2 regions of the Glaciecola sp. 1036 genome follow, and region 1 is predicted to be linked to the other one. Evidence: predicted binding sites of a transcription regulator. Region 1 holds the regulator's gene; the other holds the start of a gene.
What was found. Region 1 encodes sigma-54, which starts transcription at its own class of promoters, with help from an activator protein. Its sites were predicted from a motif close to GTTGGCACGNNNNTNGNNT; they were not measured.
Positions count from the first base shown of each region.

Region 2: a site for sigma-54 is predicted at 904-922, ahead of nirB (nitrite reductase large subunit NirB). Genes of this name have one in related genera too.

Region 1 covers NZ_JBLWFH010000004.1:261,695-267,152, reverse strand. The annotation lists gene mgtE (magnesium transporter) at 1-669, opposite strand, end outside; gene ACNKW3_RS08425 (HPr family phosphocarrier protein) at 750-1,022, opposite strand; gene rapZ (RNase adapter RapZ) at 1,032-1,910, opposite strand; gene ptsN (PTS IIA-like nitrogen regulatory protein PtsN) at 1,972-2,415, opposite strand; gene hpf (ribosome hibernation promoting factor) at 2,423-2,710, opposite strand; gene ACNKW3_RS08405 (RNA polymerase factor sigma-54) at 2,741-4,237, opposite strand; gene lptB (LPS export ABC transporter ATP-binding protein) at 4,306-5,034, opposite strand; gene lptA (lipopolysaccharide transport periplasmic protein LptA) at 5,031-5,458, opposite strand, start outside.
Region 2 covers NZ_JBLWFH010000016.1:50,492-55,949, forward strand. The annotation lists gene ACNKW3_RS17535 (protein kinase domain-containing protein) at 1-799, shown strand, start outside; gene nirB (nitrite reductase large subunit NirB) at 1,064-3,607, shown strand; gene nirD (nitrite reductase small subunit NirD) at 3,618-3,968, shown strand; partial or broken gene ACNKW3_RS17550 (molybdopterin-dependent oxidoreductase) at 3,979-5,458, shown strand, end outside.

The sequences.
Region 1 (5,458 bases):
TTCACTCTCTGGCATATCCACTAGGATTGCTTCAGCTTCATCATCCATTATCTCCTCGACAGTGACGTCAGGGTGGGTGGTTAGCAAACGAGAAAGTGGCACTGTACCTAACAAGTGGTCTTGTCGACTGACTACATAGAGTGTATCTGTGTTTTCGGGTAATTCGGATTTCAATCGTAAATAGCGAAGCACCACGTCAATGGTAACGTCTGAGCGCAACGTAATGGTGTCGGTATTCATGATGAAACCGGCAGTATCTTCGCCGTAAGATAGGGCCTTCTCAGCGCGCAGACGATCTTGAGCGTCCATAGACGCCAAAATGGATTGTAAGACGTCTTCTGGCAAGGTACTTAAAGTTTCTGCCAGATCATCGGTGTCCATGTCTTCTAGTGCGTCCACTACACTAGCAGGCATCATTTTCGAAATGATACCGTTACGAACATCCTCGGAAAGCTCTTCTAATACTTCACCATGAAAGTCAGCATCAATTAATTGCCATAAGTCATCACGGGTTTTGGTTGGACTAGATTCTAATAAGTGAGCAACATCACTGGCGGGTAATTCAAGGAGTACTCTGCGTACGCGAACAAAAGCGCCAGCAGATAAGGCTTGAGATATGTAGTCGAGTCGTTCTTGCGTATTTGACAACGCTTCTACTGTCTCAGACATACAATCTCCCCTTGATTATTTTTCCAAGATTATACCATTAATTATTAAAAATGTGCTGTGAATCTTTGATTTCTTTAGATTTATTCTTGTTCGTCAAATTTATTCTGAATAAGCGAAACTATGGCTTCCATAGCCTCTTCAGCGTCATCTCCGTCACATAAAACTTCGACCGTTTTACCTTGACTACTTTCAAGCATCATGAGCGCTAGAACACTGTCAGCAGGCGCTGTATTATCGCCTTGTGTCAGGGTGATCTGTGATTGATGTTGATTAGCAAGTTGCACCAACTTAGTGGCGGCTCTTGCGTGCAGACCTAGTTTATTGACAATGGTGACGTTGCGTCGAATCTGCATATGTAATCCTTATACCAATTTCATGGGGTTAGTTTCACCCTTAACGCGCTTTAGTTCTCGGTGCTTTATTTGCACATCGCCATGACTGGCACTGAATGCATCAGCCAAAGATTGCGCCACAAATACGGAACGATGTTGACCACCTGTACAGCCGATAGAAATGGTTACATAACTTCTATTATTTCGCTCTAAGTGTGGTAGCCAAGTGGTGATCAAGTTTTGAACTTGCCAGATGAATTTCATCACTAAGGGTTGCCCGGCTAAAAACACTTCCACAGGACCGTCTAATCCAGTTAGCGGGCGTAAATCGGGGTCCCAATGAGGGTTAGGCAGAAATCTTACGTCGAATACATAATCTGAGTCTTTGGGTAAACCATATTTAAAGCCAAAGGATTCAAATACAATGACTAAATCTGTGGTTTTTTTACCAAGTACTCTTTCTCTGACTAATTCAGCCAGTTCATGCACCGACAAATGGTCTGTATTAATGGTTAAATCTGCACTTTCAGCAACAGGGGCTAATATTTCTCGTTCTGTTTGAATAGCTTCGGTCAAACTGTTACTGAGTTTAAACAATGGATGTAAACGACGAGTCTCGCTGTAACGTTTAATCAATACGTCATCACTGGCATCTAAAAAGATTATGGTGACTTCCCAAAAAGACGGTAAGTAATCAAGTACGTCGCCAACCTCTTCTTGTACTCTAGGAAGGTTGCGCACATCAATACTCACTGCGACCTGGTCATATTCGTCGGTGATGGCGTTTACTAATGTTGGGAGAAGGTTGACGGGAATATTGTCAACACAGTAGTAACCCAAATCTTCGAGCGCTCGCAGCGCGATTGATTTTCCTGACCCTGAGCGGCCACTGATGATAAGTAATTTCATTACTGCTAGTCCACTTTGCCAGTTGCAACTTTTTCCTAGCTTACCACAAAGAAATGAAATGTTAGGCTAATGCGGCAATTATTTGATTTTTATTTTCAGCACTGCGTATCGCTTTAACAATATCTTTATTACCTAATTTTCTAGCAATAGCGGCTAAAGATGCGAGGTGTTTTTCGGCTTGTTCCTTGGGGACTAAAATAGCGAAGAAAATATCCACCGGGCGATTATCGATAGCATCAAAGTCTATGCCTGAATCACTGGTCACAATAATGGCCATTACATTGTCGATTCCGCTTATGCGACCATGAGGAATTGCAATGCCGTTGCCAATGCCTGTGCTGCCCATTTTTTCGCGGCTTAATAAACTATTAAGCACATCAACTTGATCGAGTGAGGGATTTTGTTTTACCGCAATCTCGCTGATGATTTCTAAAATTCGTTTTTTGCTTTGGCACTCAACCGCACATTTGGTGCGGTCAAGTGAAATTATGTCTGAAATTATCATACAACACTTAGTGGCGTTTTAGTTTCTCTTTGTGTTTGATGACTTGTCGATCCAATTTATCTATCAGCGAGTCAATGGCTGCATACATGTCGGTATGCTCTGAATCAGCAAATATTTGACCACCGTTCAAGTGTAACGTGGCTTCTGCTTTTTGATTCAACTTTTCCACATTTAAAATCACATGAACATTATTGATGTGATCAAAATGACGTTCCAACTTTTCAAACTTAGTATCTACATAATTACGAAGAGAATCAGTGATTTCAACGTGATGACCAGTTAGGTTAATTTGCATAATGCTAGGCCCTCTTTTGTTGTATAAGTCTTAGATCAGACTCTTACGTTGGTTTGATGGGGGAATGTTTAACGATTCCCGGTATTTTGCAATGGTTCGCCGAGCAACTTGAATTCCTTGCTCTGCGAGCAACTGCGCAATTTTGCTATCACTCAGTGGCTTAGCCGCAGGCTCTGCAGCCACTAATTTCTTAATCAAAGCTCTAATTGCAGTAGATGAGGCGTTTTCGCCAGAGTCCGTTGCAACATGACTTGAGAAGAAATATTTCAGTTCGAAAATACCTCTAGGTGTATGCATATATTTCTGGGTGGTAACACGTGAAATTGTCGATTCATGCATATCCACCATCTCTGCTACATCGTTGAGTACCATGGGCACCATTTTTTCAGGTCCCTTTTCGAAAAACTCTTTTTGTCTTGTCACTATACAATGTGACACTTTTAATAAGGTTTCGTTTCGTGATTCTAAACTTTTTATAAACCACTTTGCTTCTTGCAGGTGGGATTTTATAAATTGAGACTCAGTTGGGTTTTTTGTGGTTTTCGCTAAACTGGCGTAAGTGTCATTGACCGAAAGGGCAGGAAGGGCGTCGTTGTTTAATTCAACCATCCACACGCCTTTGCTTTTGTACACATTTACATCAGGGATGACATATTCTGGTTCTTTGGTTGAAATGGCTGTACCAGGTCGCGGATTTAGCGTTTTAAGCAACTTCATAACTTCACGCAGTTGCTCCTCTTTCAATTTAGTTTTTCGCATTAAGGTGCGATAGTCTTTACCACCAAGCAAGTCTGAATATTCTTGAATTAAGTCTCTTGCTTCTTTCAACCAAGGTGTGTCCACAGGAAATTGATTTAGCTGTATCAGCAAACATTCTTGTACGTTTCTGGCACCTGAGCCTACAGGGTCACAGTGTTGAATGCGTTTTAATACACATTCAACTTCATCAAGTTCAATTTCTTCGTTGTCTAACGATTCTAAAATCTCTTCACAACTTACGGTGAGGTAGCCAGCTTCGTCAATGGAATCAATGATAGCGATAGCGATACTTTTGTCGTTATCTGAAAAATGACTCATTTCAATTTGCCAAAGCAGGTGGTCTTGAATGGAGTCGCTGGTTTCACCTTGATATACGTAATCATCGTCAGGATTTGAACCCACCATTTTGATAGGAGCCGAACTAGAACCTAAATACTCATCCCAAGAAGTATCCACGGGTAAATCATCAGGAATATCACCTTTCTCTAGGGCATCATGGCTATCAAGGGTTTCTTCCCTGGCAGAAGCTGATTCAGTGAGCTTTTCTCCATTGTTATCAACATTTTTGTCGATATTGTTATCTAGCTGTTGTTTGCCGTCTTGCTCGGGATTGTGTTCGGTAAGTTCTAAAAGCGGGTTAGATTCTAATGCTTCTTGAATTTCTTGTTGAAGATCCAAAGTGGATAACTGCAATAACTTAATTGCCTGCTGCAATTGCGGCGTCATGGTGAGCTGCTGACTGAATTTAAGCTGTAACGAAGGTTTCATTACTATTTTACACTTCCACTAAAAATTGCGATTTCATTAAGTTCGCTAAAAAGTTGTTAACCACTTTATCACAAAGAGAACTGCTCTCCTAGATAAACGTCTCTAACTTCTTGATTTGCTAATACTTCTTCTGCTGTACCAGCAGCAATCAAAGAGCCATGGCTTACAATGTATGCAGTTTCACACACATCTAAGGTTTCTTTTACATTATGATCGGTGATTAAGACACCAATCCCTCTTTCTTTCAACTGATAAATTATTTTCTTTATATCACTAACAGAAATAGGATCAACACCTGCGAAGGGCTCATCTAATAAAATAAACTTGGGGTTTGCGGCTAAAGCTCTTGCTATTTCTACTCTGCGGCGCTCGCCACCGGATAAACTCATGCCTAAATTATTTCGGATATGATTGATGTTAAAATCGTCTAAAAGCTCATCGGCTTTCTGTTCTCGCTGCTCAGCACTAAGCTCTTTTCTAGTTTGCAAAATCGCCATGATATTTTCAAACACAGAAAGTTTTCTAAAAATGGATGCTTCTTGGGGAAGATAACCAATGCCATGTCTGGCTCTTTCATGCATAGGTTGATAAGTGAGCTCATTTTGGTCGATGGAAATTTCGCCTTTGTCTAGCGGGACTAGGCCGACAATCATATAGAAGGTAGTGGTTTTTCCTGCGCCGTTAGGGCCCAAGAGACCAACAATCTGCCCCGTGGACACTTCCAAACTAACGTCTCTAACAACCTGTCTAGACTTATAGGATTTCGCTAAATGTTTTGCACACAGGGTACTACTCAATTTACACCTTCGTCGTTTTCGTCTTGGTCACCAAAGCTTATAACAGTATTTACTTTGCCTTCATTGTTACCATCAGAGCTTGCATTGATTTTATCATTTAACATGTCGTAAGTTATAGAAGAGGCTGTTACTTTTGATTGATCTTTGGTTATCTCAGCATTGCCGGTTAAAGTTATGGTCTTGGTCGCGACATTGTATACAATAGCATTTGCCAGCGCACTTACATAGGAGCCATCTTCAAGCCTTTGACGATAGCTGGCTGGTTTGCCGGTGGCGGTAATAACCTCGTTACCTTTAGATGCATCGGCTTCTACTCGGTCTGCTTTGATTTCCAGACTACCTTGTTGAATCACCACGTTATCGATCAAAATAGAGGTTTTTGCTTTACCATCCAGTTCTTGATCATCCGAGCGAATATTCATGT
Region 2 (5,458 bases), on a different contig from region 1:
AGCGAATTTACCTTATTTAGATGAATTCGCCAAAGAAGAGTGGTTAGCTAAAAAAATCAAGCATCCTCAAGTAATTCGTTGCAGTAATTTTACCTCTAGCCGTAGCAGATTCTATGTAATGTTGGAATATATTGAGGGTAAAAGTTTACGCCAATGGATAGATGACAATGGCCCAGCCTCACTGGAACAAGTCAGGGATTGGGCGACACAACTGACCAATGCCTTTACTGCAATTCATCGACGAGGTGTATTACATCAGGATATTCGTCCCGACAATATATTGATTGATGATGAGGGCATACTAACTATTATTGATCTGGGTGCAGCCAGTATATGTGGGCATAATTTTTTATCCAGCGATGAACAGTTGTTTATTCCTGGGGATTTACTTTTTGCTGCCCCGGAATACTTCATCGGCATCTGGCCCAATGAACAAGCGGATCAGTTTTCTCTAGCCGTGTTATTTTATTATCTACTGTCTGGAGAGTATCCGTTCAATACTAAGGTAGCGCGACAATCTAATTATCAAAATATGAATAAGTTACGCTATATCAGTTTGTTCGAAAGAAACATAAATGTGCCTGTATGGGTGGATTCATGTTTGAAAAGAGCCTGTCAGCCACGAGCGAATAAAAGATACCCGAGCTTGTCTGAATTTGTCTATGACTTACGCCATCCAAACCCAGCATATAGAGATAATTTACCATTGATTGAACGCCATCCAGTGAAATTTTGGCAGAGTGTTTCAGGTATATTGTTTGTACTTCTCATAATTGTGTTAATACACTACCAAAGTTAACAAATGCACCAAAAAAAGGATGCATTTGCTTGTTGTTGGTGCGAAAAAGCTTACTGCTTTACGCTCTTTATCCCTTATCTATTTGTTATTTAAAGCAAAATAGTATTGGCACATAACTTGTATTGAACTCAACACCGTTTTTTAGTTTCTCAAGCGAATTGAGAGTCTAAAACACAAACAATTTAGTAAAAGCTTAAATAGGCAACGAAGCCCACAACCTTAAAGGTTGTGGGTTTTTTTTTGCCTCAAAAATAGGTGAATAAAATGAATCATTCTTCGCAACAACACATTGTAGTGATCGGCAATGGCATGGTAGGCCATCACTTTGTTGAACAACTTGTAAACAGTGAATATAACTGCCGTATAACCGTGCTGAGCGGAGAAAGCCGTCTGGCATATGACAGAGTATATTTATCCTCTTATTTTTCAGGTAAAACCGCTGAAGATTTAGCTTTGACTGATGAAAAAACTTACCAAGACTGGGGAGTTGAAGCTGTTACTAATGCTTGGGTTACAGATATTGATCGTGACAGTAAAGTAGTTACTACCAAAGACGGCAATACTTATTCCTACGATAAATTAGTACTCGCCACTGGTTCTTATCCTTTTGTTCCACCAATTCCGGGTAATGACCAACCTCATTGTTTGGTCTATCGCACCATTGAGGATCTTGAAGCCATCAGCGCCTCTGCTCAACAAAGTAAAATTGGTGTAGTCGTCGGCGGTGGGTTGTTAGGCTTAGAAGCGGCAAATGCACTTAAACAAGCGGGTTTAGAAACTCACGTGGTGGAGTTCGCCCCACAATTGATGGCCGTGCAACTTGACCCTATGGGCGGTGATTTATTAAAGCAAAAAATTGAAGCTTTAGGGGTAACAGTACACACCCAAAAAGCAACTGAAGTGATCGAAAAAGGTCAACATAGCCGTTACCGCATGAAATTTGCTGATGGTTCACACTTAGAAACCGACTTGGTCTTATTTTCTGCGGGTATTCGTCCAAGTGACCAATTAGCAAAAGAATTTGGTCTTGTGATTGGCGAGCGCGGCGGCATAGTCATAGACAACCAATGTAAAACATCTGACAACGATATTTACGCTATTGGTGAATGCGCACTATGGGAAAAACGTATTTATGGATTAGTGGCACCTGGTTACGCTATGGCCCGCGCTGCTGTGGCAGATATATCCGGTAACGAAGGCGCTTTTACCGGTGCAGATATGAGTACCAAACTTAAACTCATGGGAGTTGAAGTAGGTTCAATTGGTGATGCCCACGTCCGTACTCCAGGGGCTCAAGTGTATACCTATCACGATCAACCTGCAGGCGTTTATAAAAAGCTAGTTGTAGATGCAAATCGCTCATTGGTACTTGGAGCGGTATTAATCGGTGATACCAGCGATTACGATACATTATTGCAGTATTCGTTAAATGGCATCGCGCTTCCTGAAAGTCCTCAAGCGCTCATATTGCCCTCTTCTGGCGACGCACCTTTATTGGGTGCAGATGCTCTAGGCGACACTGCCACTATTTGTTCATGCCACAATGTTTCCAAAGGTGACATTGTGGGTGCCATCGACGGCGGTTGTTGCTCTTTAGGCGATGTAAAATCCTCCACTAAAGCGAGCACGGGTTGTGGTGGTTGTGCTGCTTTGTTGAAAAACATTGTCGATAGCGAATTGGAAAAACGTGGCGTAGAAGTTTCTAAAGCTATCTGTGAACATTTCGATTTTACTCGTCAAGAGCTATATCATTTAATTCAAGTTGGCGGCATCAAAAGCTTTGACGAGCTACTTGAAAAACATGGAACAGGGTTGGGTTGTGATATTTGTAAGCCAGCTGCTGGTTCTATCTTTGCGTCTGTTTGGAATGACTATGTTTTGGCTCGCCAGCATCAGCCGCTGCAAGACACCAACGACACCTATTTAGGTAATATGCAAAAAGACGGAACCTATTCCATTGTTCCGCGCGTTGCTGGTGGTGAGATCACACCTGATAAACTAATTTTATTGGGTGAAGTCGCTAAAAAATACAACTTATATACCAAGATCACTGGCGGACAACGTATTGATTTGTTTGGTGCACGCGTCGAACAACTACCCGCTATTTGGCAAGCCTTAGTTGAAGGTGGATTTGAAACAGGCCACGCCTATGCCAAAGCACTTAGAACAGTAAAATCTTGTGTCGGTAGCACTTGGTGTCGTTATGGCGTGCAAGATTCTGTTACCAAAGCCATTGATTTGGAAAACCGTTACAAAGGTTTAAGAGCGCCACACAAGATAAAATTTGCGGTTTCAGGCTGTACCCGCGAATGTGCCGAGGCTCAAGGCAAAGACATAGGTGTTATTGCTACCGAAAATGGCTGGAATCTATATGTCTGCGGAAACGGTGGTATGAAACCTCGTCACGCCGACTTATTCGCTACTGATTTAGATGATGAGACCTTGGTTAAATATATCGATAGAGTCCTAATGTTCTACGCAAAAACAGCGGACCGTTTACAACGCACCTCGGTGTGGATGGAAAATCTTGAAGGCGGTTTGGATTATCTAAAATCTGTAGTTATTGATGACGCTCTTGGTATTTGTGATGAACTAGAAGCACAAATGCAGCTCATTACTGATAGCTACCAATGTGAATGGAAAACGACTATTGAATCGCCAGAAGCATTAAAACGTTTCCGTCAGTTCGTTAACAGCGATGAAAAAGATAGCAACATTCAGTTTGTATCTGAAAGAGAACAAATTCGTCCAGCTACCAATGCTGAAAAATATGCTGCTGGAAAAGCAATTCCAGTAGCTATTGTTTAGGAGAAATTAAATGCTTACACAAGCCAACACTCAAAATATTCACGATATTTGTCATCTTGATGATTTGGTAATTAATAGCGGAGTTTGTGCCTTGGTTGACGGGATGCAAGTTGCAATTTTTACAGTATCTACTGGACAGGAAACACTCTATTTTGCCATTAGTAACTGGGACCCTATTGGTCAAGCCAACGTCTTGTATCGCGGTATTGTAGGTACGCTTAAAGAAAAAATTGTAGTCGCCTCTCCCCTCTATAAAGAGCACTATGATCTTGCGTCAGGAAATTGTATTGAACGTGATGACGTTAAAGTGCAAACCTTTCCTGTACATATTGAAAACGATCGTGTTTTGATTGAAATCTGAGGATACAACTGTGTACGCGGCGCTAACAAACCAATTGCCTATTACTGGACAACACAATGAAAGGCTGTTGCAAACGACCTGCCCTTATTGTGGTGTTGGTTGTGGCGTCGACGTAATTGCTGACAACAAAGAAGAATTTGGATTACGAGATTTAACTGGAAGTTCAGATCATCCAGCAAATTTTGGACGCTTGTGCATTAAAGGCACTCACTTGTTGGAAACCTTAAGTCCAGAAAAACGACTGTTAAATCCTACTGTTTTTGGAAAACAAGTAAGTTGGGATACAGCAATCTCTACTGTGGCTGAAAAAATATCGCATATCGTCAAGGAATACGGTCCAGAGGCTATGGCCATCTATGGTTCAGGTCAATTGTTGACTGAAGATTACTATGTTGCCAATAAGTTTATGAAAGGCTTTATTGGTAGCGCGAACATAGACACCAATTCTCGACTCTGTATGTCTTCAGCAGTGGTAGCTCATAAAAGAGCCTTTGGTGAGGACATTGTCCCCTGCAATTATGAAGATCTAGAGCACACTGATTTACTTATTTTAGTTGGTAGCAACGCGGCCTGGACGCACCCGGTTTTATTTCAACGAATGGAACGCGCTAAATTACGCAATCCGCAGATGAAAATAGTGGTCGTTGACCCTAGAGCAACAGACAGCACTAGTATCGCAGATTTACATCTTGGTTTAAAAGCAGGTTCAGATAGTGCGTTATTTTGTGGTTTATTACATTTCTTGCATGAAAATAATCATTTAGATTCGGATTTTATCCAAACTTCAACATCGGGATTCGAATCTGCTATTGAAGCTGCAGCACCATGGACACTGGAACAAGTAGCGCAAAGCTGTGATTTACCAATTCATACTATTCAAACGTTATATCAATGGTTTAGCCAACTTCCTCGGGTTGTAACCTTTTTTTCAATGGGAATTAATCAGTCCACCAGCGGCGTTGACAAGGGAAATGCGATTATTAATTGTCATTTAGCCACCGGTAAAATTGGTCGAGACGGATGTGGGCCGTTTTCTATCACTGGACAGCCTAATGCCATGGGAGGACGAGAAGTTGGCGGTTTATCTAACGTGCTTGCTGCACACATGGATATTGAAAATCCAGAGCATCACACAACAGTAAAACGATTTTGGCAAGCACCTAATTTAGTCAATCAGCCAGGTTTACGTGCCGTCGACATGTTTAAAGCGGTCGCTGAAGGAAAGGTAAAATGTATTTGGATAATGGCGACAAATCCAGTAGCCAGCATGCCCAACAGAGCTCTGATTGAAGCTGCGCTAAAAAAATGTGAATTGGTCATAGTATCAGAAACAGCCGCTACCAATGACACTTTGCAATTTGCCGACATCGCATTACCTGCAACCGGTTGGTCAGAAAAGAACGGCACAGTCACCAATTCTGAACGACGTATATCTCGTCAAAGAGGATTAGTCATTCCTACCGGACAAGCAAAGCATGATTGGGAAATAA